DNA from 2 places in the Paenibacillus sp. MMO-177 genome. Region 1 is predicted to be linked to the other one. Evidence: predicted binding sites of a transcription regulator. Region 1 holds the regulator's gene; the other holds the start of a gene.
What was found. Region 1 encodes LexA, which represses DNA repair genes until DNA is damaged. Its sites were predicted from a motif close to CGAACATATGTTCG; they were not measured.
Positions count from the first base shown of each region.

Region 1 (14,880 bases):
AACGTGAAGGCTCTTATTTATGAAGTCTATGCGCTTTTATATATAACCCGCATGCGTTCGGAGGCAGGTTTGTCCGGCGGTTCCCATGTCTACCATATGATCTTTAAAGGGAACCCGGGGACCGGCAAGACAACCATCGCCAGAATTGTGGCGAAGCTGTTCCAGAAGATGGGAGTGCTCTCGAAGGGGCATTTGATCGAAGTGGAGCGGGCTGATCTGGTTGGCGAATATATCGGGCATACGGCACAGAAAACGCGGGATATGGTACGCAAGGCGATTGGCGGCGTTCTCTTCGTGGACGAAGCGTACAGCCTTGCGCGCGGCGGAGAGAAGGATTTCGGCAAAGAGGCCATTGATACGCTTGTAAAAGCGATGGAAGATCATCGCAATCAGTTTGTGTTGATCCTCGCGGGATATCCGGCGGAGATCGATCATTTTCTGCTGACGAATCCCGGACTTCCTTCCCGGTTCCCGATCCAAATCGATTTTCCCGATTATACGATAGACCAATTAATTCAAATTTCCGAGCTTATGGCGAAGGATCGGGACTATAATTTGATGCCGCAGTCCATATTTAAGTTAAGGCAGCATTTGATTCAAGAGAAGATGAGCGATATTTTCTCTTTTAGCAACGCCAGGTATGTGCGGAACATTATTGAGAAATCCATCCGTTACCAGGCTGTGAGGCTGCTGAACCAATATTCCAACAGCATCCCTCCGAAACAGGAGCTGATGGCGATCAAGCCGGAGGACTTCAAATGGGAAGCGAAATAACTCCACTCTAAAAGGAGCAAACATGCGAGAAAAAACATTCAATACGACGACAACGATGCAGGAACGCGCTGTATTAGTCAGTTTGGTTACCCCTGATATTAAGCGGGGCATCAGCGATCCCGAGCATTCGCTCGAGGAGCTGGTTGCGCTTGCCGAGACGGCGGGAACCGAAGTGCTGACTACAATGGTGCAAAATAAAGAAGCTCCCGATACCAAATGGTTTATCGGCAAGGGGAAGGTTGAGGAATTAAGAGCGATTGCCGATGAGCTGGGAGCAACAACGGCTATATTTGACCAGGAGCTGTCCGGAGCTCAAGTTCGGAATCTGGAAGAAACGCTGGATCTCAAAATTGTGGACCGGACGCAGCTTATTTTGGATATTTTCGCGCAACGGGCCAAGACCCGCGAAGGGATTATCCAAGTTGAGCTGGCACAGCTCAGCTATTTGCTGCCGCGTTTGTCTGGCCACGGCAAGAACCTGTCGCGGCTTGGCGGCGGGATCGGAACGAGAGGACCCGGTGAATCGAAGCTCGAGACGGACCGACGGCACATCAGAGGCCGGATTTCCGATCTGAAGGCGCAGCTGGATGAAGTGGTCCGCCACCGGAATCTGCATCGGGAAAGAAGAAAAAAATCCGGTGTCATCCAGGTTGCTCTCGTAGGCTATACGAATGCCGGGAAATCGACGCTGCTTCGAGAGTTGACCAGCTCTGACGTCTATGTGGAGAATCAGCTGTTCGCCACTCTCGATCCGACCTCACGCACAATGGAGCTGCCAAACGGCCGCGAGATTGTTCTGACGGATACGGTCGGTTTTATTCAGAACTTGCCGCATGACCTTGTTGCCGCATTCCGCGCGACGCTTGAGGAAGTGCTTGAGGCCGATTTGGTGCTCCATGTCGTTGACGGCAGCTCGCCTATGCGCGAGGAGCAGATGTCCGTCGTAGAGCAAATTCTTGGCGATCTTGGAGCGGCGGGAACACCTAGCTTAACGATCTATAATAAAAAAGACCTCTGTGGAGAAAATCATGTGGAATTGCCGACTCCGGGCGTTGATACGCTTGTAATCAGCGCTTTTCAAAAAGACGATCTCGAGCTGTTGCGGAATAAAATCCAGGATAAATTGACCGGTGACACGGTTACATTTGCCCTGCCGGCCGATCGGGGCGACCTGATTGCGCTTGCTTACCGCAGCGGTGAAGTCGTCGGCAACGAAGTGAGCGAGGACGGCGAATCTTTGCGTCTGACCGTGGAAGTAAGCCGTCAGGCTTATGAACAAAACGGTTATAAGCTTCAGCCGTACATTGAATAATAGAATTGGGTTACGTTAACTTAAGGGAGAGACAGGCTTAGCATGAGTTACCAACAGCAAGAAGATTATGAATCCATTTGGAATGAACTTGAGAAATTAGCGGATGAAGCGGAGGAGCTGGCTGCTGGCCAGCTTCGCTCCATTGACCGCATTGCCGAAAAAAATCAGTGGAAGGTGATCCGTGCTTTTCAACGGCATCAGGTCAGCGATTTTCATTTCACCGGCTCGACGGGTTATGGCTACAATGACCGCGGGCGTGAGGTGCTTGATCTGGTGTATGCGGATGTGTTTGGAGCAGAAGCCGCTCTGGTGCGGCCGCATTTCGTATCCGGCACGCACACCATCGGGTGCGCGTTATTTGGCGTGCTCCGGCCGGGCGATGAACTGCTGTACATAACCGGCAAACCCTACGATACGCTGCACAAGGTGATCGGCAAGCCTGGAGACGGTACGGGTTCCCTGCAAGACTGGGGAGTTCGTTATAACGAAGTGGACCTGAACGAGGACGGAAGTCTCGATTGGGCCGCAATTGAAGGAAGCATAAACGAGCGGACGAGAGTCATCGGCATTCAGCGTTCGAGGGGCTACAGCTGGAGAGCGTCTTTTACCGTTGCCGAGATTGGCGATATGGTTCAGCGCGTGAAGCAGATCAAGCCGGATGTGCTTGTTTTTGTCGATAACTGCTACGGGGAATTTACCGAGCTTCGCGAGCCAACCCAGGTTGGGGTGGATCTTATGGCGGGCTCGCTTATTAAAAATCCGGGAGGCGGTCTTGCTTCGACCGGAGGATATATCGTTGGCACCGCGGCTGCTGTCGAGCAAGCTGCTTTCCGTCTCACAGCTCCTGGCATCGGCGGCGAAGTCGGCGCGATGCTGGACACGCTGCGAGGTATTTATCAGGGCTTGTTTCTGGCGCCGCATCTGGTTGGACAAGCCGTTAAAGGAAGCGTATTTGCTTCGGCGATGTTCGAGCAGCTTGGCTTTGAGACGAAACCTCATTGGTCCGAGCCGCGTACAGACCTAATACAGGCTGTCCGATTCGGCGGAGCGGAGCAGCTCATTGCCTTTGTACAAGGCATTCAACAGGCTGCCGCGGTAGATTCGCATGTTGTGCCCGAGCCATGGGACATGCCGGGTTATGAGCATCCGGTTATTATGGCGGCGGGAACCTTTATTCAGGGCGGAAGTCTTGAATTGTCTGCCGATGCACCGATCCGCGAGCCTTATATCGCTTATATGCAAGGCGGTTTGACGTTTGCCCATGCGAAGTTTGGTGTGCTCACAGCGTTACGTCGACTCATAAAGAACGGACTTATCACAATTAAACGTAATTAAACCTAACACACCTTGACACGTTTTTGGTAGGGCGTTATGATATGAGTATAAATGAGCGACTGGAAGGTTGATGCGACATGGGTGACGATATTCGTAGAAACATGGCCTTATTTCCGATCGGTATCGTAATGAAGCTGACGGATCTAACGGCGCGTCAAATTCGTTATTATGAGCAGCATGAATTGATTGTTCCCGCCAGAACGGCGGGCAACCAGCGACTGTTCTCTTTTAATGACGTAGAGCGGTTATTGGAAATTAAGGCATTGATCGAAAAAGGCGTAAACATTGCCGGCATAAAGCAGGTCATGAATCCGGTTTCAAAAGAATCCGACGACGCAACCATCGTAAGCGAGCAATCTGAAGTGAAGCGCAAGGAGCTGTCCGACGCGCAGCTGCACCGCCTTCTCAAGCAGCAATTGCTGGAGAAACGTCCTGGCCAGGCTTCGCTTATTCAAGGGCAGTTATCCCGTTTCTTGAACAAGCGTTAGCATGTCCCGGTTAATGAATGGAACAAGGTAAAGCGTATGCTTTCGAAGTAAGAATTGCTTCACAATTCTTTTGAAGGAGATGAATGCTGTGAGCTACACAAAAGAGGATATTAAACGCATTGCGGAGGAACAGAACGTTCGATTCATCCGTCTTCAATTTACCGATTTGCTTGGTACGATCAAAAACGTAGAAATTCCGGTTAGCCAGCTGGATAAAGCATTGGATAATAAGATGATGTTTGACGGATCTTCCATTGAAGGTTACGTTCGTATCGAAGAATCTGACATGTATTTATACCCTGATCTGGATACTTGGGTTGTATTCCCATGGGTTGCGCAAGACCGCGTTGCCCGTCTGATCTGCGATATTTATATGCCTGACGGAACTCCGTTTGCAGGCGATCCGCGCGGTATTCTGAAGCGTGCGCTGCAAGAAGCGGAAGAAATGGGCTTTACGGCGATGAACGTTGGTCCGGAACCGGAATTCTTCCTGTTCAAGACGGACGAACGAGGCGAGCCCACTACCGAGCTGAATGACCAAGGCGGATATTTCGACCTAGCGCCAATGGACATGGGCGAGAACTGCCGCCGTGAAATCGTACTGACGCTGGAGGAAATGGGCTTCGAGATTGAAGCATCCCACCATGAGGTAGCTCCCGGCCAGCACGAAATCGACTTCAAATATGCGGATGCGATCAAAGCCGCAGACCAAATTCAAACGTTTAAGCTTGTTGTTAAGACGATTGCCCGACAGCATGGCCTTCATGCTACCTTCATGCCGAAACCGCTGTTTGGCGTGAACGGTTCCGGCATGCACTGCCACCAATCGCTCTTCCAAGGCAGCACAAACGTATTTTACGACGAGAAGGATCGTCTCGGCCTTAGCCAAACCGCACGATACTACATGGCGGGTATTCTGGAGCACGCGCGCGCGATGGCGGCTATCACGAACCCTACGATCAACTCGTACAAACGGATGGTTCCCGGTTATGAAGCGCCTTGCTACGTAGCTTGGTCGGCGAGCAACCGTTCGCCAATGATCCGTATCCCGGCATCCCGCGGTCTTAGCACTCGTATCGAGGTGCGTAACCCGGATCCGGCTGCTAACCCTTACCTGGCTCTTGCCGTAATGCTGAAAGCCGGTCTCGACGGCATCAAGAACAAAACTTCGCTTCCGGCACCGGTAGATCGCAACATCTACATCATGACCGAAGAAGAGCGCCTGGAATCCGGCGTGCCAAGCCTTCCTTCCGACCTGAAGGAAGCGCTCGACGAAATGCTCCGCAGCGACGTTATCTGCGATGCGCTTGGCGAACATGCTCTTGCCCATTTCTACGAACTGAAAGAAATTGAATGGGACATGTATAAAACACAAGTTCATCAATGGGAACGCGATCAGTATCTGACGCTGTACTAAGAAGGAAATCCCTTGGCGCTCTAAGCGTCCGGGGATTTTTCTTTTGTGGGCATTTCTAGTTTTTTTCGTGGACAGAGGGGAGTGCCCACAAAATGCCCCCCATTCGCCCCCCTATTTAAAATCTATCTTCTGTATAACGATGGGGGACTTACGGGAATAACGTTCGCAAGAATGATTTAGACGATAAGATTGAAGGGGATAAAGAGGAGGAACAGAAGTCTTACAAATAAGGTAACCACCTTATCACAAAACAGATTAAGTAATTTGATAATACCACAATCAGGTAAAAAAGAGGCTGTTCTCCCTAACCGAATGCGAAATCGGATTAGCGGGAACAGCCTCTTTTATGTCATTAAGTTAGTGGAAATCACGGAACAAGCCAACTACTTTACCTAGGATGGTGACATTGTTCAAACGGATCGGCTCCATGGTAGAATTCTCAGGCTGGAGGCGGATATGATCCTTCTCTTTGTAGAAGGTCTTCACCGTCGCTTCGTCATCTTCCGTCATGGCTACTACGATATCGCCGTTGTTGGCGGTCTGCTGCTGGCGGACAATTACATAGTCGCCGTTATGTATACCGGCTTCAATCATGCTGTCGCCAATGACATTCAGGATAAATACTTCATCGTCTCCTACGAAGTGCGCGGATAACGGGAAGTACTCTTCAATATTCTCAGTTGCGGTAATCGGCACGCCTGCCGTTACTTTGCCGACGATAGGCACCTGCGCCACAGCGGGGAGGATAATGCCGTCTACACCGTCTTGATCCAAAATTTCGATCGCCCGAGGTTTCGTTGGATCTCGTCTGATCAGGCCTTTCTTCTCAAGCCGATCCAGATGGCCGTGAACGGTGGAGCTGGACGCCAGGCCAACCGCTTCGCCGATTTCGCGAACAGAAGGCGGATATCCTTTGTCCCGAACCTCATTCTTAATAAACTCAAGAATCGACTGTTGGCGGTTCGAAATCTTAGACACGTGAATCACTCCAATATAATATTTGAAGAAAATTATAGCATAGAACCGGAGTTCGTACAAACATAAGTTCTTGAAAACAAAAGTTCGCATTTTTTGTTGACTACAAACATTTGTTCGTGTTATTCTAAGGACATAAGAAAACAGAACAAACGTTCGGGGAGCGATAATAATGATCATGAATCCGTCTTTTTATAAAAGTATCCATAAGGAAGAAACTGCTAAATCGTTCAAGTCGCGGGGACAACATGTTCAACGCCATGCTTTTAAACTTGTTATGTGTGCTGCAGTGTTCGTACTTCTCTTTACAAGCTTTCTCATGATGCGCACGAATGCATCGTCTGATCATATTCAAGAGGCTACAGCGAGTGAGCAGACGGTTATCGTAACGGCAGGAGATACGTTGTGGGGGATTGCTGATCGTTTTACCGAGGGCTCCAAGGATATTAGACAATACATATACAAAATTAAGGAACGCAACCAATTAAGCTCGGTGGAGCTACGGCCAGGGCAGGTATTAATTATTCCTCAATAGCCATTTCAAACGCAAGGACAGGTAATTCGGACACAGGATGTTCGAAATTATCTGTCCTTTTGTTATTCTTCTATCATTGCCTTGACAATTGCTCGCGATAAAAGTCAAAATAGGTAAGAAGGCTGAGTAACAAGCAAATGAGGTGAAGGCAGTGGAAGAAGTCATCGCGCGTATTAATGAATTATCCCGTAAAAATAAAACGGTAGGTTTGACTGACGAAGAAATTGCGGAACGTGCCGTGTTGCGCCAGAAATACTTGGAAAATTTCAAAAGAAATTTCCGCCAGCAATTGGATTCCATCGAGATTGTAGACGGCGATCCAAACGATGTCGCTCATTAATCATGTAATGCAACCATATAGCTAGCGTTGGCGCCGTTCCATGAACGGCGCCTGCAATATACAATAGGAGGAATAAGCTTGTCACGAACGTGGGAGCGCAAAGTGCGCAAAAATACGAACCAAATTAACAAAGCGCGTAAAAAGCATGGCGTATCGCAGATCGGCACTTCAACAGCGCCCAAGGTAGACCGGTTTACCGGCCGCAACTACATATTCCCGATTGTGCTTATTCTGCTGATCAGTATGTATACGGTTTTCGTGACTACGGATCCGTCCTTTGAGCCTACGTCTATGTTCTGGGTAACAATCGGCTGCTACATTTTCCTGGCGCTTATTTTCTTCTTGCGCCGTCCGTACATTTCAATCGGCAAGGATTATATCCAGACCCGCAAAATGACGGGGGACAAGCAGCTGCATGTATCCAACATTAAAGGGATCAGCGTTCAAAACGGTGCTGTTGTCATTATGCAGCAAAAGGGCGCAAACTGGGTATTCTCGCGGCTGCTCAACCGTTACCCAACGGATGAGATCGGAAGAAGGCTGCAGGATTTCGCCAAAACACACAATTTGCCCTTTGAACAAAAATAGAAGAAGAGTAGGAGAGTTATGCGAATTATGGGGAAGCAAGCGGTTCTATTTGATCTTGACGATACGCTGCTGTGGGATGACCGCAGCGTAAAAGAAGCATTTGAAGCAACATGCCAAGCCGGAGCGGAAGCTGCCGGTGTTGATCCGGAGCAGCTTGAAGAAGCCGTGCGCAAAGAAGCTCGTGCACTTTATGAATCCTATGAGACGTTCCCGTTCACGAAGATGATCGGAATTAACCCGTTTGAAGGGCTCTGGGCGAATTTCCGTGAAGGCGAGCAGGAAGAGTTCCGCAAGCTGGAGCAGCTCGCGCCGGGCTACCGCAAGGAAGCTTGGACACGCGGCCTGCGCGCACTTGGCGTTGAAAACGAAGAGCTGGGCGCTAAGCTGGCAGAGCAGTTCCCTGCAGAACGCCGCAAACGTCCGCTTGTCTATGATGAAACGTTCCGCGTGCTGGATGCGCTCAAAGGAAAATATAAGCTGCTCCTGCTCACAAACGGATCCCCGGATCTGCAGCGCGAGAAGCTTGCCGGCGTTCCTGAACTTACTCCTTACTTTGATCACATCATTATCTCCGGCGAGTATGGTGAGGGCAAGCCTGCCGCTTCCATCTTCCGTCATGCGATGGAACGGCTCGGGATCGAACCGGAACATGGCATTATGGTCGGCGACAAGCTGACTACCGATATTCTTGGTGCGAATACGGTTGGCATGACATCCGTATGGGTGAACCGTCATGGCGCGGTGCGCAATGACGAAATCATTCCTTCGCACGAAATTGCTCATTTGGAAGAGCTGCTTTTGCTCCTCGAGCAATAGTGGACATGACAAAGCCCCTCGCCATCGGAGATGGAACGAGGGGCTTTTTTTAAACTTATTTAACGAAAGCAGGGTCTTCGAACGGATGTGCAATCCAGCCTTCTGTTTCGATAAACAGACGTACGGCTACGATTTGGCGGTTATCCATCAAAGTAAAGAAGTGAGGGATTCTCTCGGGAACGGAGATAACGTCGCCTGCTTCGAGTTCAACATCGAAATAACCAACTTCTTCGGTACCTTTGATAACAAAGATGCCTTTGCCGGCTGTAATCGCGCGAACTTCATCTTCTGTATGGGTATGAACGGATTCGAATTTCTTCAACAGTTCATCAAGGTTTGGAGTGGCATCGGATAATGTAATGATGTCCCAAGTTTTGTAACCGCGGCGAGCGGCAAGATCCGTAATATCAGCATTGAAAGTGGACAGAACTTCTGCTTTCTCTTCATCGGAAAGAACAAACTTCTCTTGAAGGTGCGCAGGGAGTTTAGTTGCATCCCAATGTTCATAAAGAACTTCTTGTTTGTCTAAAAATTCACGAACGTTCTGTTCTCCAGAAATGCGTTCATTAGTATTGCGAATGCGGATTTCAGCCATTCTCAATCCCTCTTTCCCTATAGAAATTAACTGATAAGTCCAATTATATAGCAAATGTAGTCAAATGTCGATGGACTGCCTTTTCAGAGTGCGGCTATTCTGTTACACTATTTGTTAATGATTTTCGGAGGAAGGGTGTACGAAATTTGTTGAAACCGACCATACAAGAATTGATGCAGCAGCGGATACTCATCCTTGACGGAGCGATGGGAACAATGATTCAGCAGGCGGATCTGACTGCTGATGATTTTGGCGGAGAAGAGCTTGACGGCTGTAACGAAATGCTCGTATTAACGCGTCCGGATGTTATTTCGACGATCCACGAGAAGTACCTGGAAGCCGGCGCCGATATTTTGGAAACCAACACGTTTGGCGCGACCAGCGTCGTATTGGCGGAATATGACATTCCGGAAAAAGCACGCGAAATTAACCTTGCCGCTGCCAAGCTGGCAAGAGACGCGGCGGATAAATTCTCGACTCCTGACCGCCCTCGGTATGTAGCCGGCGCTTTGGGGCCAACGACAAAAACGCTGTCCGTAACCGGCGGCGTTACCTTTGACGAACTTGTAGACAGCTATTATGAACAAACCCTTGCTTTAATCGAAGGCAACGTAGATGCAATTCTGCTGGAGACATCGCAGGATACCTTAAACGTAAAAGCGGGAAGCATCGGGATCCGCAAGGCATTTGAAACGATGAACCGTGAGCTCCCGATTATGATTTCGGGTACGATTGAGCCGATGGGCACTACGCTCGCCGGTCAATCCATTGAATCCTTCTATATTTCCTTGGAACACCTGAAACCGATTTCGATCGGACTGAACTGCGCGACGGGACCGGAGTTCATGCGCGACCATATCCGTTCGCTCAGCGAAATTGCCGATGCGGCTGTCAGCTGCTATCCAAACGCGGGACTTCCTGACGAGAACGGTCATTATCATGAATCTCCCGAATCTCTTGCGCGAAAAATGTCGGCATTTGCCGAGCAGGGCTGGCTTAACATTGCGGGCGGCTGCTGCGGAACAACTCCTGCGCACATTAAAGCTTTGCATGATACGATGGCGAATTATGCGCCTCGTACGCAGTACGGTACTCATCCGGCAGCTGTGTCTGGTATTGATACGGTATTTATCGAAGACGATAACCGTCCGATTATGATTGGCGAACGGACCAATATTTCCGGTTCCCGGAAGTTCAAACGTTTGATTAAAGAAGGCAAGTTCGACGAGGCTTCGGAAATTGCGCGTTCCCAGGTTAAAGGCGGCGCTCACATTATTGATATTAACCTGCAGGATACGGATATTGACGAAGCCTATGCGGTTCATGAGTTCCTGCCGCAGGTCGTGAAGAAGATTAAAGTGCCGTTAATGCTCGATTCCACGTACGATCATATCATCGAGCTGGGTCTGAAGTATTCGCAGGGTAAAGCCATCATCAACTCGATTAACCTGGAGGACGGCGAATCGAAGTTCGAGAAGATCCTGCCGCTGATCCATCAATACGGGGCAGCCGTAGTTATGATTCTGATCGACGAGCGGGGGCAGGCGGTGTCCCGCGAAGCGAAGATGGAAGTGGCCGAACGCTCTTATAACCTCTTGGTAAATAAATACGGAATGAATCCGGAAGACATCATTTTTGACCCGAACATGTTTCCGGTTGGCTCCGGTGACCCGCAGTATATCGGATCGGCAGTCGAGACAATCGAAGGGATCCGGATGATTAAGGAGAGGTTCCCGAAAGCAAAGACGATTCTGGGTCTGAGCAATATCTCGTTTGGTCTGCCTGACGCGGGCCGCGAGGTACTGAACTCGGTTTACTTGTATCACTGTACAAAAGCCGGCCTGGATTATGCGATCGTAAATACGGAAAAACTGGAGCGGTATGCTTCCATTCCGGAGGAAGAGCGCAAGCTGGCGGAAGATCTGATCTATAACACGAATGACGATACGCTTGCTGCGTTCGTTGCGGCATTCCGCGAGAAGAAAGTCGTGAAGAAGGAGAAGGTATCGAATCTTTCTCTGGAGGAACGTCTTGCTTCTTACATCGTGGAAGGCACGAAGGAAGGACTTATTCCCGACCTAGACGAGGCGCTCAAGAAATATACGGCGCTCGAAGTAATCAACGGACCGTTGATGCGAGGGATGGAAGAAGTAGGGCGTCTGTTCAACAATAACGAGCTCATCGTAGCGGAGGTGCTGCAAAGCGCCGAGGTAATGAAGGCATCGGTAGCTCATCTGGAACAGTTCATGGAAAAGAATGAAACCTCCGTGAAAGGCAAGATCATTCTGGCTACGGTTAAAGGCGATGTTCATGACATCGGCAAAAACCTTGTCGAAATTATTTTGTCGAACAACGGTTACAAAATTATCAACCTGGGCATCAAAGTACCGCCTGAACAGCTGATTGAAGCGCAGCGCAAGGAAAATGCCGACATTATCGGTTTATCCGGTCTGCTCGTTAAATCCGCCCAACAGATGGTCGTAACCGCACAGGATATGCGTAACGCGGGTATTTCCGCTCCAATCATGGTAGGCGGCGCAGCTCTTACGCGCAAATTCACGAAGACGAGAATCGGCCCCGAATACGACGGTTTGACGTTATACGCGAAGGATGCGATGGACGGTCTTGATCTTGCGAACAAGCTGATGGATAAAGAGCATCGCGGCAAAATGGAAGAGGAATTGCGGATTTACAAAGAGTCCGGCGGTGAAGCGGAAGAGGAGAAAAAACCTCAGCCGCAGCTTACCCGGGTGGAACGCTCCAAAATCTCGGTGGATGCGCCGGTCTATATCCCGCCGGACACGGACAGACATATTTTGCGTGACGTTCCGATTCCGCATATCATTCCTTATGTGAACATGCAGATGCTGCTTGGTCATCACCTCGGTCTTAAAGGCAATGTGGATAACCTTCTCCAGGAAGGCAACGAGAAGGCCGTGCAGCTGAAAGAAACCGTTGACGGAATTTTGCAGGAAGGCACAACAAACGGTATTATTAAGGCGCATGGCATGTACCGGTTCTTCCCGGCGCAATCGTCCGGCAATGATATCATCATCTATGATCCTCAGGATCATAAGAAGGAGATCAAGCGGTTTACGTTCCCGCGCCAGCAGGTAGAGCCATTCCTTTGCCTGGCGGATTATCTTAAGCCGGTGGATAGCGGAGTAATGGATTACGTCGGTTTCCTCGTCGTTACAGCCGGTCAAGGCGTACGCGAATTGGCAAACGAGTGGAAGGAAAAAGGCGATTATCTTCGCTCGCATGCTTTGCAATCGGTGGCCCTGGAGGTAGCCGAAGCAATGGCGGAGCGCGTCCATCATATGATGCGCGATATTTGGGGGTACCCGGATCCGGCGTCGATGACGATGAAGCAGCGCTTTGGCGCGCGTTATCAAGGCATTCGCGTATCTTTCGGTTATCCGGCATGTCCGAACCTGGAAGACCAAGGGCCGCTCTTCGAGCTGATGAAGCCGGAAGATATCGGCGTGGAATTGACGGAGGGCTTCATGATGGAGCCGGAAGCATCCGTATCCGCGATGGTATTCGCCCATCCGGAAGCGCAATACTTCAACGTTGAAAAAGTAGAACGATAGATGCAAGCTAAGCCTCCGTAAGCGATGGCTGGTCGACCAACCAGCCGCGGCAAGCGGGGGCTTTCATCCTATTCCTATGGTGATCTGGAGGTGGCAGCATAATGGAAATATGGTTTCTTGGAACAGGCGCAGGCCGCCCGATGAAGCATCGGAATGTAACGTCCATCGCACTCAGGCTGCCGGATCCGGACTGTTCGTTATGGATGTTCGACGCGGGCGAAGGGACCCAGCATCAATTAATGCATACGCCGCTGAAGCTGAACAAGCTTGAGGCGCTGTTTGTTACCCATCTGCATGGCGATCATACATACGGGATTCCGGGGCTTCTCAGCACCCGGTCCTACGTTGGCGGCAACGGTCCGCTGCAGCTGTTTGGTCCTCCGGGTATCCGCGAGATGATTGAGACAGCGCTTACGTTAAGCAGTACCCGGATCGATTATGAAATTACTTACCACGAAGTGTCCGAAGGGATCGTGTATAAGACGGAGCGATACACGGTTGAAGCGCTGCCGCTGGAGCATCGCGTTCCTTGCTTTGGCTACCGGATAACGGAATGCGAGAGCCCGGGGAAATTGAATGTCGAGCGTCTTGCGCAGCTAGGCGTTCCGGCAGGACCTTTATTCGGACGGCTGAAAAAAGGGGAAGATATTACGCTGCCCGACGGAACGCAGATCCGTGCGGCAGACGTTGCGGGAAAACCGCTATGCGGCAGAATTATCACGATCGCGGGCGATACAAAGCCTTGCGACAATGCCTTAAGATTGGCTCGGAACGCCGATTTGCTCGTGCACGAAGCCACCTTCGCGGCCGGTCAGGAAGAGAAAGCCCATCTGTACGGTCATTCTACGACCGTTGAAGCGGCAACTACCGCGCGGGATGCCAATGCCAAAAAGCTGATCATGACGCATTTCAGCACAAGGTTTGTCGATGAGGATCTTGCGGGGCTTGAAGAGGAGGCAAGGACGATTTTTCCGGAATCCTATGCCGCTCATGACCTTTATAATACGGAGATTCCACGCGCCAAAGAGTAGCATTCCAGTTTCCTTACAAAATCAACACGCTTCGAAAATAATCCGTTAATGCTCCCGTATTATGCTGGCCTTAAATCTACGGCTAAGGAGATGAGGTCAGGTGGATACGGGAAGTCATTTGCTGTTTGGCGCAACACTTGGCGGTCTTGCCATGCTGGATCCGGTTATATCGGTTCATCCGGAGATCGGCTATGCGGTTCTAGCCGGAACGGTGCTGGGCAGCCATGCGCCGGATTTCGACGTTTTTGCAAGGTTGAAGGGCCAAGCAGCCTACATTAGGAACCACCGGGGGATTACGCACTCCGTACCTGCTCCGCTTGTGTGGGCCGCCGCGATAGGCGGGACTTTCGCTTGGATGTTTGGTGTGCTGGATCATGTTCTTTTGGTTATGCTATGGACGCTTGCCGCGGTATGCTTTCATATTGTTCTGGATCTGTTCAACACCTACGGCGTTCAATGTCTCCGGCCGTTCTCCAGGAAATGGTGGCATTTGGATGCTATTTGTCTGTTTGATCCTTATTTATTCGGAGCTCATGCAATTGGGTTGCTGTGCTGGATATTTGGCGTATTCCCGCCGGGTCCGATGTTTGCCTGTATTTATGCCGCCACCATCATCTATATCGCCATACGTCTTCGGCTGCGCTGGCGGATCAAAAGAAGGCTTAAGCTACATCTTGGCAGGGTCGCGGCCATAACGCTTGTACCCAGCATGTCGGGCAGGAGCTGGCAGTTTACGGCCGACTGCGGGGATTGCTATCGCGCAGGCACCGTAACCGGAAGCCGGATCCGTCTGGAATCCACGGTGGTCAAATATGAGCCAAGCGAACATGTTCCTGCCGTAAAAGCCGCATTGGAGGCTGACGGGGTAAAAGCATTCCTCGGTTTTGCCGACCAGGTGCATCTGCAGGTCGAGGAAAAACAAGACGGCTACGAGGTATCCTGGAAAGACGTCCGGTTCTGGCGGGACAATCGAATGGCGTTTGGCGTTGACGTTCAACTGGACCGGGACATGAAGGTGCTTGGCCATCATGTCGGATGGAGCAAACGCTCCTGGGAAGCGCCTCATGTATAAATTAATGCC
Region 1 covers NZ_JBBCUR010000003.1:130,748-145,627, reverse strand. The annotation lists gene WFK81_RS11795 (AAA family ATPase) at 1-774, shown strand, start outside; gene hflX (GTPase HflX) at 797-2,086, shown strand; gene WFK81_RS11785 (methionine gamma-lyase family protein) at 2,129-3,421, shown strand; gene WFK81_RS11780 (MerR family transcriptional regulator) at 3,499-3,909, shown strand; gene glnA (type I glutamate--ammonia ligase) at 3,998-5,326, shown strand; gene lexA (transcriptional repressor LexA) at 5,684-6,304, opposite strand; gene WFK81_RS11765 (LysM peptidoglycan-binding domain-containing protein) at 6,474-6,836, shown strand; gene WFK81_RS11760 (DUF896 domain-containing protein) at 6,988-7,176, shown strand; gene WFK81_RS11755 (hypothetical protein) at 7,255-7,764, shown strand; gene WFK81_RS11750 (HAD family hydrolase) at 7,792-8,580, shown strand; gene WFK81_RS11745 (1,2-dihydroxy-3-keto-5-methylthiopentene dioxygenase) at 8,636-9,175, opposite strand; gene metH (methionine synthase) at 9,322-12,768, shown strand; gene rnz (ribonuclease Z) at 12,870-13,799, shown strand; gene WFK81_RS11730 (metal-dependent hydrolase) at 13,900-14,871, shown strand.

Region 2 (14,880 bases), on a different contig from region 1:
GAAGGGCATACGGCAGCCCGTCGATAAACGAACGGATGATAAATACATTGAATGCGCTTACGATTCCGGGCAGCACATACACCCAGAACGTTCCGATAAGATGCATATCGCGCATCAGGAGGTAAAAAGGGATCAGCCCGCCCGATACGTACATCGTCAGCGCCAGGAACATGGATAAAAATTTACGTCCGTCGAAATCCGCCCGGCTTAGCACGTAAGCCAGCATGGAGGAACTGATAAGCCCCAATACCGTTCCGGCCAATGTCCGCAGCACCGAAATTTTGAGCCCGGTAAGCAGCCCTGCGAACGAGAAAATGAGCGAATAATTGTCAAACGTCAGGTGCCGGGGAAAAACCGTAATGCCTCCCCTTACCGTGTCGGTTGAATCATTAAGGGATATAGCCAGCACATTCAGGAACGGATAAAGGGTACAGACGGCTACCAGCGAAATAACGAGGTAAACGATCACGTCAAAGAGCCGATCCGTCAGTGGGATACGAACGTTCACTATTCAAGCCCTCCTTACATAATGCTTTCCTTGGTCATTTTCTTAAAAATGCCGTTCGCGACGAATAGCAGAATAAGGCTGACAACTGAGTTAAAGATGTTAATCGCTGTTCCGAAGGAATACCTCCCCATTCCCAGGCCGTAATTAAGGGCGTACAGATCGAGCACCTCCGATTTGTCTTTTACCAGATTGTTGCCAAGGAGAAACTGCTTCTCGAAGCCGATGCTTATCAGATGTCCGATCGACATGATCAGCAAAATAATAATCGTGGAACGAATACCCGGCATCGTAATATGCCAGATTTGCCGTATTCGGCTTGCTCCGTCAACGCGCGCTGCTTCATAGAGTTCCGGCCCGATACCCGCGATAGCGGCCAGATAGATAATAGCGTTCCAGCCGGTTTCTTTCCAAATATCCGCGCTTGTCACCACGTACCAGAACAAATTTTCCTTCGCCATGAATGGAATCGGCTCGTTAATGAGATGCAGATTAACCAAAAGCTGGTTAACTACCCCGTTCTCCGATGAGAGCATTTTGGTAACAATGCCCGCAACAACCACCCATGAGACAAAGTGCGGCAGATAGGAAACCGTCTGTACGAAGCGTTTCAGAAACGAAATGCGGACCTCGTTCAAAAGAACGGCGAAGAGAATAGGAATCGTAAAGCTTGCAATGAGCCCCATAAAACTCATCGCTAGGGTGTTTCGCAGCGCATTAAAGAATTGATCGTCCTGAAACAACATCCGGAAGTTATCAAAGCCGACCCACTTCTGGTCGAAGAAGGATTTGCCTACTCGAAATTGCTGAAACGCCATCGTCCAGCCCCATAGCGGTAAATAGCTAAATAAAAAAACAAAAATGACAAATGGGACCGACATGTAATAAAGATATCGCTGTCGGACGATGCGCTGCCAAATGCTTACGACGGACAAATCTGTACCACTCCTCTGCGTTTTCTTGTTTCCTCTAGCATTATAATGGAGCAAAATAGTCCTAATCCTTGATTTTAAGGTCTAAAAATAGCATGATTAGGACATCAGATTGTTTGCGACAGGTTTTAAGAAGGGAGTCTTATGAGAAGCGTCCATTTGAATTGGTTTACCTCCGACGAGCAATTTCTGTTCTATATCGGGTATGGCGGACATGACGAGGACATGTATCTTCATGATCATGTGGATTTTTCCGAGCTTGTTATCGTTTTGAACGGGAATGCCACTCATATCGTAAATACTGATGCATCGTTTATTAAGAAGGGGGATGTCTTTGTTATTGACGGCGCTACCTCTCATGCCTACAAGGACCCCCATGATTTCCGAATCTGCAACATCATGTACCGTCCGGACATCCTTACATCCGCCGGCCCTGACCTGAGAACGTCTATCGGCTACCAGGCGCTTTTTGTTTTGGAACCGTTTTATCGGAATATCCAGTCCTTCAGCAGCAAGCTCAGCTTGCCGATCCCGGGCCTGGCATACGTCTCCTCCCTCGTCGATTTCATGATCGAGGAGTATGCGGGCAAGCTTCAAGGCTATCAGACTATGCTGCGGTCACGGTTCATGGAGCTTGTCGTTTACTTGTCAAGACAATATCAGAACCAGGATCGGCAAGGAATTCAAAGTCATTTGATGCATTTGGCCAATGCCATCTCCTTTATGGAGGACCACTATCTTGAACCGCTTACGCGCGAGCAGATTGCCGAGAAATCGGATATTTCGGTCAGACACTTAAACCGGATTTTTCAATCCTATTATCAAACAACTCCATTCGCCTATTTGCTGCGACTCCGTCTCGAGCATGCCGGCCATTTGCTTAAGACATCCAATCTCCCTATTACGGAAGTGTCTTATCAAAGCGGCTTTAACGACAGCAACTATTTCACCCGCCAGTTCTCCAAGTTCTACGGCATGTCCCCCAAGGTGTACCGCAAGCAAAAAACATAAAGAAGCATGGACGGATAACGTCCATGCTTCTTTATTTAATAGGTCTTACATGCCCAAAGTGGATCGGAGAATTCTTAAAACGCAGGAATTGGTGGATCAGGAACGGAATGCCCCATCCGCCGGAAGTTATGGCCAAGCAAGTTGGGGTTTTGTTGGAGCGAAGTCTTTAAAATAGATGCTCAAGGTTCATCGCATGTACCTCCATAAAATCCAGCAGATCAAGGCGGATATCCAAGATACGAATCCGAAAATGATGACGATCTTATTTTCGCTCCAGCCATATTTCAAACTGAAATGGTAGTGAATCGGAGCCATCCGGAACAATCTCTTTTTCGTTCTCTTGTAATACCAGACCTGCAGAATGACCGATAGTTGTTCTGCTATATAGACTGAAAATAATATCGGAATAAGAATTTCAACCTTTTCGATAACGGCTAAAAAGGTAAGCGACCCGCCAATTGCAAGCGAGCCGGTATCGCCCATAAAAGCTTTGGCCGGATAAATATTGTATAGGAATAACCCGAGCAGACAGCCAATCATGACTAACGAGAAGGTCTTAATTTCTGTCTTGTCCGAAATCATAAAGAAGAAAAAATAAGTTGGGATGGAGACATTAATCAGCAGCCCGTCCAGTCCATCCGTAAAGTTGATCGCATTGGCGGAGCCGACGATAAACAGCATCATCAGAAGCAAATAGACCCACACCGGCAGGTGAATCGCCAAATCATGAAACAACAGAATATCAGGATTCAAATGAAATTGGTTCAACAGAATATAGAGCAATAGAATCGTAAACGCAAACTGGAATACCAGCTTGGTCTTCCCTGAAATGCCTGAAGGATCTTGAAAGGCTGCCTTCTTCATATCATCCATAAAGCCTACCAGGCTAAACAGAACAAACGTTGCCCCCAGAAAAAGCACGAGCGGACTGGGATGAAAATAGAGCGAGGTAAACACGCCGGTAAGCAGAATGAGTCCAGCCATTAGCGGCGTGCCGCGTTTGGCCTGATGATCCGCCGGCAGCTCAACCCGAATAGGCTGAAGCAGCTTCAGGCTGCGCAGTCCCCATATCAAGACAGGAGTAAACACCGTCACAATGACAAATGAAATGCTTAATGCAACAAGTAACGAAGTATCCACCGCAGTCCCTCTCCCTTAACCGCTTACGCATGCATCCAATCCATGCTTATCCAATATTTTACTGGAACATCATTCCATCTGCAATGACTCGTCAATGATAATTGCATTATATATCTTCCAAAACAAAAAACACCGCGCTGTGTACCAGCGGTCGGTGCTTTAGAAGGTTTACTTAAACATGGTGGAGATATATTTGGCGATGCGGACGCTGATCTCGGCTCGGGCCGCGTCGCGGATCATGGAGAAGCGGTCCTCGTAGCCGCGGCAGACGAACTTGTAATGAATGGCTCCATGCTCGCTGTCGCTCTCCTCGAGGAAGACCCGGATATTGCGCTCCTTAAGCGCTTTGCGAACAGCGGTCAGATCCGTGTGAATATGCCCCATTAAGACGCGCGAGGCTTTCATGTACAGCTGCTTCATGGAGTAGAAGGACAGCTCGATGTCCTTGCAATTCTTATCAACGATCGTCAGCATCATGGGGAGCAGCACGTAATCGCGGATAAGCTCAAGCTCCTCTTTGCTTGGAACGGGGACAGGTCCGGAGGCTTTGGGCGGCTCGCGCCGTTCTAGATATTGCTCCCGGTGCTCAGGCAGCATCATGCGGCTGGATTCCCAGCGGCCGTTTCCTTCCAGTTTCTTGCTCATTTGTAGTGTCCTCCAATTTTGACGCTGCGCTCACGGGCCTGGGCTGATTCGAGCAGCGAAGACGCCCGGAGAATCGAGGTCGTTCCGAATTTATGGCGGATCGCGTCCGTGACGCGATCCAGCTTCCTTTCCTTCTCCCTGTTCCCGAACAGGGTAAGCTGATATTGGTCGTCAGGCACCAGCTTCGATAAGGTCACGCCAAGCTTGCGGACGGGAAGCCGGTCCCAATGGGCATAAAACAACGTGCGGGCCGCAGCAAATACTTCCTTCGTAATATTCGTCGGGTCGGGTACCGTCATCTGGCGGAAAAAACCGGTCGGGCGGTCGAAATCCGCGCCTTGCGCGCCTGCTGCAATCACGCTGCCCATATAACCCTTGGCGCGGCTGCGGCGGCATACCTCCTCGCTTAATTCCAGCAGAACAACGTCAATCTCTTGGGGCTTGCTGTAATCCCGGGGAAGCGTCATCTGATGGCCGACGGCTTGCTGCGCGTCATGGGTGCTTGGCTTGACCGGGCTCGGGTCAATGCCGTTTGCCGTCTGCCAGAAAAGCTCTGCCTGAATATCGCTGTTGCGGCCCATCCGCGCCTGCAGCCTGCGCTTGAATTCCGGCAAGGGAAGACAGCCGAGGTCGCCAATCGTTGTAATCCCCATCCGCTGGAAATGCGCGGTCATCCGCGAGCCCACGCCAAACATTTTGCTCACGGGCAACGGCCATAATAAAGATTCCACCTCTGATTTCGGGAGCGTGAACTGGCCGGTATCGTTCTTTTTCGCCCAAATATCGGTGGCCATCTTGGCGAGAATCTTGTTGGAGCTGATGCCTACCCGGGCCCATACGCCGGTGTAGAGCATAATCTTGGTCTGGATCTGCGTTGCAATCTCTTCCGGCGAGCCGAAATAAGACAAGGAGCCGGTAACGTCCAGGAATTGCTCGTCGATGGAGAAGGGCTCCACCAGATCGGTAAACGAACGAAAAATGTCGGTAATCATTAGCGAGACATCGATATAAGCTTGCATCCGCGGTCTGATAATGACGAGCTGCGGACATTTGCCGAGCGCCTCGCCAAGGGTCTCGGCGGTCGTCACGCCGTACTGCTTCGCAAGCGGACAAGCTGCCAGAATAATGCCCGAACGCCTCGAAGGATCGCCGGCAACAACAACCGGATCATTCTTATATTCGGGATGCGCGGCCTTCTCGACGGACGCGTAGAACGACTGGCAGTCAATCAGCATAATGACACGTTCCATAATCCCCACTCCAATACAAATACGAAAGTATGTTCGTATATTATTATATACCGAATGTATGTTCGCTATGCAAGGGATATTTAGAGGTAATTTCAAACAGTTGGTCCGGAAGCCAATCATGCCGTTAAGCAGCAAAAAGAAGCCTGATGTCGCTTCCGTAACCTTAGCATCAGGCTTCTTATTGTTTTCAAAGCTGCTCCTCCTGCCTCAGCTGCTGGGCAGCAAGCACGGCGAGCTCGATCTTATTGAGCAGCAGGCCGTATTCATTCGTCAGCTCGAAGCTTCGGGGCAGCTTCAGCTTTCGGAAATACGGCATAATGCCGTCGGCCGAGCCGAACCAGTCTTCCCGCTTCGCCGTCTCGAGCTTCTGGTTGGCTCAGGCATCGCGAAGCTCCGGGCTGTAGACCGGCGCGGCTCCCGGCAGCAGCTTGCCGCCGAGCAAGCGCTCCTTGTACAGCGCGGTTGGCGGCTCCCGGCGTACCCGGGCGAACAGATGCGGGGCGTAGTCCGCCCTTGATCCGGTGTGGCGCCCTTTCGCCGCGAAGGCCAGCGCCCCTTCCCGCACCCGGGGTACCCCAAACAAAACGGCATACAACGACTTGCCGAATTCAATCCGTTCGGACATATCGTCGAAATCCTCCAAGATTAATCCGGCCAGCCGCAGCTCGCCTTCGGTATGGTAAGGGAACATCACCGCGTTCAGCTGCAGCAGCGACTGCATGCCGAAGAAGAAGGTATCGATCACGTTTTTGCGGAAGTAATCGTCCCGCACGACCCGCTGCTCAATGAAATGCTGCTCGTTCACAATAAGCGCAACCGTCAGCGGCACGGAATCGCGCCGTCGCCAGAACTGCTCCCATACCGGCTTCATGAACCGCGTTACCCCGAAAGCCGGAAGCAGATGAAACAACGGACGTTGCGCGCGGACGCTTTCCTCGTAAAGCAGCAGCTGCGGATAGGCATCGCCGAAAATAAACGTATTCGCATGCTCCAGCAGCAAAAAGACGGACTGGCGTTTATCGCCCGGGAGCAGCTGCGGCAGCCATTCGCCGGCCAGATCCGTCATATTCCATCCGCCGTTGCGGGACACGAGATGGGCCAGCATCGCCCAATGCAGCTCCGGATGGCGTTGATGCATCAGCCGGTAGGCTTCCGTCCGCGTCACGTTATTGCGGTTCAGACGGGAGGTCTCCGCCCGAATCCGTTCCATAATTTTCTCGTCACCGCTCCATGCGCTTGCCGCCGGCTCCGCCTGCTGCTCCTCCAGCTTCCGCCACTCCTCCTCCAGCTCGGCAACCGCATCCTCGGCAAGCTGCAGCGGAGTTGCTTCCGCGAGCATCTCATGCGAAGCCTCCAGGCCCTGCCATTTGCCCACCGCGTAATCCCATGCCGCAGCAGGCAGCGAGAAGAACTGTTTGATTCTGCGAAGCCTTCGTCCGGAGCGGCCGCGCCCTCTTCCCTTGCTTAACATCGACCGCCCTCCTCATGATCCTGGTAACACAAGTATTTGCCGTCAGACCGCCTGTTCATGCATAATAAAAAGCAAAGAACGTACAAGTTGTGTGGAGCTGTGTGTTTGTTTCGCAAAACTCACTTCATTTCCAAAAAACTTTCTGGGAGGACTTGCCATGTGCGGAAGATATACCATCACCGTATCGCTCGAGGAGCTGATGATCCGTTATATGATCGGCGAGACGAAGGTGCCTTACCATCGTCCCAAATATAACGTAGCGCCTGGCCAGCAAGTGCTTGCCATTATTAATGACGGGCAGCGCAATCGGCTCGGCGAGCTGCAGTGGGGACTTATTCCGCCCTGGGCGGACGATCCGAAGATTGGCAATAAAATGCTGAATGCCCGCTCCGAGACAGCCGCCGAGAAGCCGGCCTTCAAGACGCCGCTCCGACGCAAGCGCTGCCTGATCCCGGCAGACGGCTTCTATGAATGGAAAAAGACCGATGGCGGCAAACAGCCGATGCGTATTGTCCGCAAGGACCGCTCCATCTTCAGCATGGCCGGTCTGTACGAGTCGTGGCTTGCGCCGGACGGCACAACAACGGTCAGCACCTGTACCATTATGACAACCTCGCCCAACGAGCTGATGGCCCCGATCCACGACCGTATGCCGGTAATATTGCGCGCGGAGGACGAGCCCTTCTGGCTGGACCGGACCGTGCAGGACCCGCAAGCCTTGCAGCGTCTATTCCTGCCGTATACCGCCGAAGAACTTGAAGCCTATCCGGTATCCTCGGCAGTCGGGAGCGTCAAGAATGACACCGCCGAATGCATTGAACCGGTAACACCCGGAGGCCAGCTTCATCTGTGGTGATTACGGGTAGGACTGTAGAGGGGACCACTTCATTGGATTTCATCCAACGTAAAATGCCGAAGTGGCAGATTACCCGCGCTAGGTTGGATTCACTCCAATAAATATCATCAGGATGAACTTTTTTTCCTCAAATGTCTGAATTATATTGGATGGATTCCAACATAGCTTCAATTACAGGAGCAAAGTGCACCCATCTACTGTATAAACTCCAACGTAGGCAGCAAGTGTCTTCGCCAAACAAAAAAAAGCCGACCGCAAGCGGTCAGCGGAACATCCCCCATAGCTTCAGCAAATGGAAGGTGTTGTTTGGATCTATTTTTTGCGCGAGGACAAAATCGATAATCTGTTCTTCCTGAATATCCGTCAGCGGTTCCTGTAAAATAGAAGTCGCCGATTTCACCAGCTTCCGCACCTTTACCCGGTCCTGCAGATCATACTTCGTGACATTGCCCAGCAACAGCCGCATCCGGTCCTTCACGACCGGATTTTTTAATTTGAATTTGACGCGTTCGACCAATTGCGGCCGAATGCCGTACTTTTGGTAACTCACCAGCCTTACACCTCCATCCGGCATTCCGATGATTCGATCGTTTAACTATATGCCGCAAGAGGGAAGATATTGCTTAGTCGAGCTGTTCCCCTTGAAAAATTTGATCCTTCAGCAGCTGGACACGCGCCCGTTCAAATGCCGGATTCGTCCAAAAATCATCCCGTCCGGCAAGCTCCGCCGCATCGTCGCGGGCAATCTCCAGCATCTCGTAATCCGCCGCCATATCCGCGATCTTGAACTCCGGCAAGCCGCTTTGCTTCGTCCCGAAGAAGTCCCCAGGTCCCCGCAGCTCAAGATCCCGGCGCGACACCTCAAAGCCGTCATTGGTCTCCGTCATCACCTTCATCCGCTCGCGTCCGTTCTCCGACTTCGGATCGGCCACCAGCACGCAGAACGATTGATGCGCCCCGCGCCCGACGCGCCCGCGCAGCTGATGCAGCTGGGAAAGCCCGAACCGCTCCGCATCCATGATAATGATAAGCGTGGCATTCGGAACGTCGACGCCAACCTCAACGACCGTTGTCGCAACTAGCAGCTGCGTCTCGTTCGCGCCAAACGCGCGCATCACTTCATCCTTCTCGGAAGCCGACAGCCGGCCGTGCAGAAGCCCCACCTTCAAATCCGGAAAAGCCTGCTGCATCTGCACGTACAAATCAATCGCGTTTTGCACATCCAGCTTTTCCGATTCCTCGATCAGCGGGCAAATGACATACGCTTGGCGTCCTTCGCCAACCTCGCGCCGGATAAAGCCAAGAACGCGGTCCATCATGTCATGCTTGACCCAATACGTCTTAATCGGCTTCCGGCCGTGCGGGCGCTCCTTGATCGTGGACACATCCATATCCCCGAAGGCCGTAATGGCAAGCGTCCTCGGAATTGGAGTGGCCGTCATCGTCAGCACGTCGGGATTCATCCCTTTGCGGCGCAGAATACTCCGCTGATTCACCCCGAACCGGTGCTGCTCGTCCGTTACAACAAGCCCCAGGCTGCGGAAAAAGACATCGTCTTGAATAAGCGCATGCGTGCCGACCAGAATATCAATCATGCCCATCTGCAGCCCGGCAAGCACGTCGCGGCGCTTCTTCTCGGTCAAGCTGCCCGTCAGGAGAGCGACCTCTATGCCCGTATCCGCAAACAGCTTCTGAAGCGAGCGCAAATGCTGCTCGGCCAGAATCTCCGTCGGCACCATTAGAGCCCCCTGATGCCCGGCTTTGATCGTGCAATACAGCGCTATAGCCGCAACGACCGTTTTGCCGGATCCGACATCCCCTTGCAGCAGGCGGTTCATCGCCGCCGGTTGGCGCATGTCGGCCATAATCTCGTTAACAACCTTCTTCTGGCCGTCCGTCAGCTCGAAAGGAAGCGTAGCCGCAAAGTTGCGAATCGTCTCCCCGTTCACCTGATGAACAATGCCGTCCCCGCGTTTCCGCGTTAAAGAACGGTAAGCCTGCAGCTTCAGTTGAAAAAGAAACAGCTCCTCATAGACCATTCGCCGCCTGGCTTCCAACCCTTCCTTGACCTCACCAGGATCGTGGATCCGCTGTACGGCATCCCGCCTTGCCATAAGCCCGTGGCGTTCCACAAGCTCATGCGGCAGCACTTCCTCGATCATGGAGCCGTACTGAAGGAGTGCCTGCTTGATCGTCTTGCGCATCCAGGCCTGCGTAATCCCTCCGCCCACGGAATAGACCGGTTGAAGCGTGCCTGACTTCACCATGCCGGTAGACTTGTCCGCAAATTCGGATTCCGACACGGTCATCTGCAGGCGCTGCTGCTCCCATTTGCCCGTCAGCATAATTTCTCTGCCCGGGACAAGCTGGCTCTGCAGAAAATGACGGTTGAACCAGACAGCCGTCACCAGCATATGGTTAACCTCGACTTTGCAGGTCAAGCGCGATTTGTTTCTGCCGTACCGCTGCAAAATCCCGTTCCCGCGAATCGTTCCCTGCACCGTCACCTTCTCGCCGTCTTTGATCTCGGCAAGCTCCCGGATGCGGTAATCTTCATATCGAAATGGAAAATAATCCAGCAAATCGGCGACTGTCTGAACGCCAAAGGCGTGAAGCTCTTCTTCCTTCGGAGCGCTCACGCCTTTAATTTGCCGGACCGAATACTGTTCCAGCGTCATTGTTCTCTACCTCACACTCTGCGCATGAACACAGCCATCGTGCCGGGACCCACATGGGTTCCGATTACGGCACCAACGGTTGCGTATTCAACCCCTTGAACGTTGAAGCGAGCCTTGATCAGCTCGAGGAATTCCAAAGCAGCTTCCTTATTCGTGTTCCAGGCGATTGTGACAATAACGGGATCCTGGCCGCAGGCATCGCCAAGCATATCCATAATCCGCGCCATTGCTTTTTTTGTACCGCGCATTTTATCTACGGCATACACCATGCCGTCTTTGTCGAGCGACAGAATCGGCTTAATATTAAGAATAGATCCGATAAGAGCGGAAGCTTTGCCGATCCGTCCTCCTCTTTGCAAATATTCAAGCGTATCCACGAGAAAATACAGCTGGGTTTCCCGCTGCATCCGTTCGATTTCGGCCATAATCGCTTCTTTCGAAGCCCCTTCTCCAGCCATCCTGGCCGCAGCTACAACGCGCATGCCATAGGCGTAAGATGCCGTTTTCGAATCGATAACCGTAATATCCGGATCCCCGTCAATCATCGAGCTGGCGATAACGGCTGACTGGTAAGTCCCGCTGACCGCACCCGACAAGTGAATCGAAATAATGGACGCCCCGGGATCCTCCCGCAAAATGCGTTCGTATACTTCTTGATACTCCATCGGTGATGGCTGGGACGAAGTAGGCATTGCCGGCGATGCCGCTACCTTCTCGAAAAACTGCTCCGTATTAATCGTAACGGCATCATAGTAAGTCTCTTCCCCGAACAGAATTTTCAGCGGAACCATCTCAATGCCAAGCTCTTGCCTCAGCGCGAGTGGAATGTCCGATGCGCTGTCGGTCACGATGCGTATGTTCCCCATACGTCCCCTCCCAACTTATTATGGCTATTCCATAGCGAACAAATAAGGATATAAAGGCTGGCCGCCGGCATGAACCTCAAGCTCGATATCCGGGTATGCCTCTTCGATCCATTCGCATAATTCCGCGGTATCGGATTCTTTCGCATCCTCGCCGGTCAGAATCGTCAGCAGCTCGCCGCCCTCTTCGGCCATAGCCGCCATCAGCAGCTGGCAAGCCTCAAGCAGGGTTGGCTTGGAGGAGACAATCGTCTTCTCCTTAATCCCCATATAGTCGCCTTCTTGAATATCTACGCCGTCGATCGACGTATTCCTTACCGCCTGCGTCACTTGGCCGGATACGACCTGCTCCGCGGCGCTCCTCATCCATGCCGCGTTGCGCTCCGCCGATTCCTCTTCCTTGAAGGCAAGAATCGCGGCCAGGCCCTGCGGAATCGTTTTTGTCGGAATAACGGTCACCTGGCGTCCGCTCAGCTCTGCGGCTTGTTCAGCCGCGAGAATAATGTTGCTGTTGTTAGGCAGCAGATAGATATGCTCTGCCGGCAGCGATTCAATCGCGTTCACGAAATCCTCGGTGCTTGGATTCATGGTTTGCCCCCCGGACAATACGATATCCACCTCGTTGCTGAGGAAAATATTCGCGATGCCTTCGCCAAGCGCAACCGCAACGATGCCAAATGGCGCGAGCTCATGCAGCTGCTCAGGCGCTACCACCTGCGCAGCCGGTCCTGCCAGCAGCTCCGTCGACGAGATGTCGCCGGTCAACGCGTACTCGGGTACCGGCGCAAACGGCTCAGCCGCCGCTTCATGCTCAAGCAGGTCGCGGTGCTGTTCCCGCATATTCAGAATGTGAAAGTCCGTCAGCTCGCCGTAAGCCATTGCAAGGTTTAATACATCGCCAGGCTTGCGGGAGTGGACATGCACTTTGATAATATCGTCGTCGGCAATGACGAGAATCGAATCGCCGTCTTTTTCAAGCGCCTTCTTGAAAGCGTATTCATTAAAAAACGCTGCAGGTTTCCCGCTGATTTTGCGATTAATAAAGAATTCCATATCGTACAGGAACTCGATATCCTCTGTCGCCAGCTTCGATTGCGCGGATGCCGGGGCCGACGGTCTAATAACAGCCGATGCTCTGTTCGCCGCAGCTACTTCTTCCGGTGCCGCCGCTTCGGACGGGAAAGAAAATACCTTCTCCTGAATCGTACCGCTATGCGTCAAATGCTGAACAAAGCCCTCGTAAATAAAGACGAGACCTTGTCCGCCGGAATCAACGACGCCAACCTGCTTTAATACCGGCAGCAGATCCGGCGTGCGCTGAAGCGCTTCATTTGCCTTCGCATGAATCTCTTGCATCAGTTCAACGACATCGCTCGTTCTGCGGGCATACTGAACGGCATGCTTGGCCGCTTCCCTCGCTACCGTAAGAATCGTTCCTTCGACCGGCTTCACGACCGCTTTGTAAGCCATGTCGACGCCGTTTTGGAAGGCGGCGGCAATCTGCAGCGTCCCTGCTTCTTCCAGATTGGAGAGCGATTTGGCAAAGCCGCGGAATAACTGGGACAAAATAACCCCCGAGTTGCCCCTTGCCCCCATCAAAAGTCCTTTGGACAATGCTTCGGCAGCCTTTCCCAAATGGTCGGACGGCTTGTTCCGCAGTTCGCGAACCCCCGAGACAATCGTTAGATTCATGTTCGTACCCGTATCTCCGTCTGGCACCGGAAACACATTTAATGCATTAACCCGGTCTACATTTCTTTCTAAATATTCCGCACCGAGCAGTGCCATGGCGGTAAAATCAGATCCGTTAATGGAGCGCTTACTCAACGACAATTCCCCTTCCTAAAAAGAATTGCAAAAGCAATTCTAACTTCGTAAGCATTGACTACGTAGATACCCTTACGTCTTGAACAAATATATGGACCTGGTCCACTTGAAGACCAATTACATCATTTAGGACGTACTTAACCTTGTTCTGTATATTATGCGCCACTTCGGAAATTTTGGTGCCGTAGCTTACGATAATATGCAATTCGATATGGAGCTGTTCATTCTCCCGGCGCACCTCGACGCCCTTCGACATGTTCTCCCTGCCGAGCAGCTCGGCAATGCCATCCTTAAGCTGTTTGCGGGAAGCCATCCCGACAAGCCCATAACAATCCATGGCTGCAGAGCCTGCAATCACTGCAATGCAGTCATCATTCACAATTATCTGTCCAAGCTCGTTCTTAATCTGCAGTGGTATGGGAATACACTCCTTTACCGTAAATAATATGGACTAAGGATTATTGTACTATAAACCGGTTCATTATAGAAGGGCGCAAGGCAAAAACGATGACAAAATCCATCATTTCATGTACTTTTAAGTTGCTGATACAAAACAATTGTGATACGATAGTCAAGTATGTTTATGTGCAGGCTTGACCCAGTATTTTTTAATACAGCTTGTGCTAACAATGCAGCTAATGGTTCAAAAAGCAAACTCTAAGCGCATGCTTGCAGGAAAGCCCGCTTTCTTGCGGCACAAACTTAAGGAGGTGTACTCATGTCCCGCAAATGTTTCATTACTGGTAAATCGCCTGGTACAGGCAACCATGTATCCCACGCAAACAACAAAAACCGTCGTTCTTGGGGTGTAAACGTGCAAAAGGTTCGCATCTTGGTTGACGGCAAACCGAAACGCGTTTATGTCAGCACACGTGCACTGAAATCCGGCAAAGTAACTCGCGTTTAATTGACGGATTCCAACCGAGCGGTCTAGCGCAAACGGCTGACGCCGTCAATCTGGCGGCGCAGCGAACGTTTCGCTATGAAATATAAGCGTCGTATACTTGTTTATACTTTCTTATATTTAGACAAAAAGCACCTGAGCTCAGGTGCTTTTTCTTTGTTCATTTCTCCGGAATCGACCGCCCTCTGACAACGGAAATGGTGGAGCCGTTTCACTCTCCGGATCGGAACGCCTCCCGCCGCCTCTAAAATGGCGGGACCGTTCTGCCTTGAATTCTAAGGATTATAAGTTAACCTTTATAATCTCGCTTAGAATTCTACGGATCGGAACGCGTTTTGCTGCATATGGACAGCAAAACCGTTCCGCCTTGAATTCTAAGGATTATAAGTTTACCTTTATAATCTTGCTTAGAATTCTACGGATCGGAACGCGTTTTGCTGCGTATGGACAGCAAAACCGTTCCGCCTTGCCCACGATCGTTCGTTAAGCCGTGCATCGGACCTAGTTTTTTTGGAAGGTATTCAATATTGCTTTTACGAATCCGCCCAGAAATTTCGGCAGTTTGATCGTGTAAAATTTCATGCCCATCCCTCCTCAGACACGCTCATCGAAATTGGATGTGTACCAATAATAAACGCAAAAATGGCTACACGAACCTTCGTTCATGTAACCATCCTATGCGATGCTAAGCTGTCCTATTCCAAAGCGCCAGCTAGTATTCTATTAGCCCGCGGGCATCGGATTATCCCGCATATAGACCACGATTGCGATCACCAGGGCCGTAGCAAAATAAACGAT
Region 2 covers NZ_JBBCUR010000002.1:912,506-927,385, forward strand. The annotation lists gene WFK81_RS09735 (carbohydrate ABC transporter permease) at 1-508, opposite strand, end outside; gene WFK81_RS09740 (ABC transporter permease) at 523-1,386, opposite strand; gene WFK81_RS09745 (helix-turn-helix domain-containing protein) at 1,582-2,448, shown strand; partial or broken gene WFK81_RS09750 (TetR-like C-terminal domain-containing protein) at 2,538-2,618, shown strand; gene mraY (phospho-N-acetylmuramoyl-pentapeptide-transferase) at 2,635-3,588, opposite strand; gene WFK81_RS09760 (hypothetical protein) at 3,757-4,233, opposite strand; gene WFK81_RS09765 (DNA polymerase IV) at 4,230-5,483, opposite strand; gene WFK81_RS09770 (hypothetical protein) at 5,671-5,799, opposite strand; gene WFK81_RS09775 (DUF2515 family protein) at 5,860-6,954, opposite strand; gene WFK81_RS09780 (SOS response-associated peptidase) at 7,112-7,810, shown strand; gene WFK81_RS09785 (stage VI sporulation protein F) at 8,073-8,360, opposite strand; gene recG (ATP-dependent DNA helicase RecG) at 8,434-10,488, opposite strand; gene WFK81_RS09795 (DegV family protein) at 10,500-11,354, opposite strand; gene WFK81_RS09800 (DAK2 domain-containing protein) at 11,379-13,178, opposite strand; gene WFK81_RS09805 (Asp23/Gls24 family envelope stress response protein) at 13,237-13,596, opposite strand; gene rpmB (50S ribosomal protein L28) at 13,897-14,085, shown strand; gene spoVM (stage V sporulation protein SpoVM) at 14,584-14,664, opposite strand; gene WFK81_RS09820 (hypothetical protein) at 14,806-14,880, opposite strand, start outside.
Region 2: the regulator LexA is predicted to act here: its motif matches at 5,535-5,548, upstream of WFK81_RS09765 (DNA polymerase IV).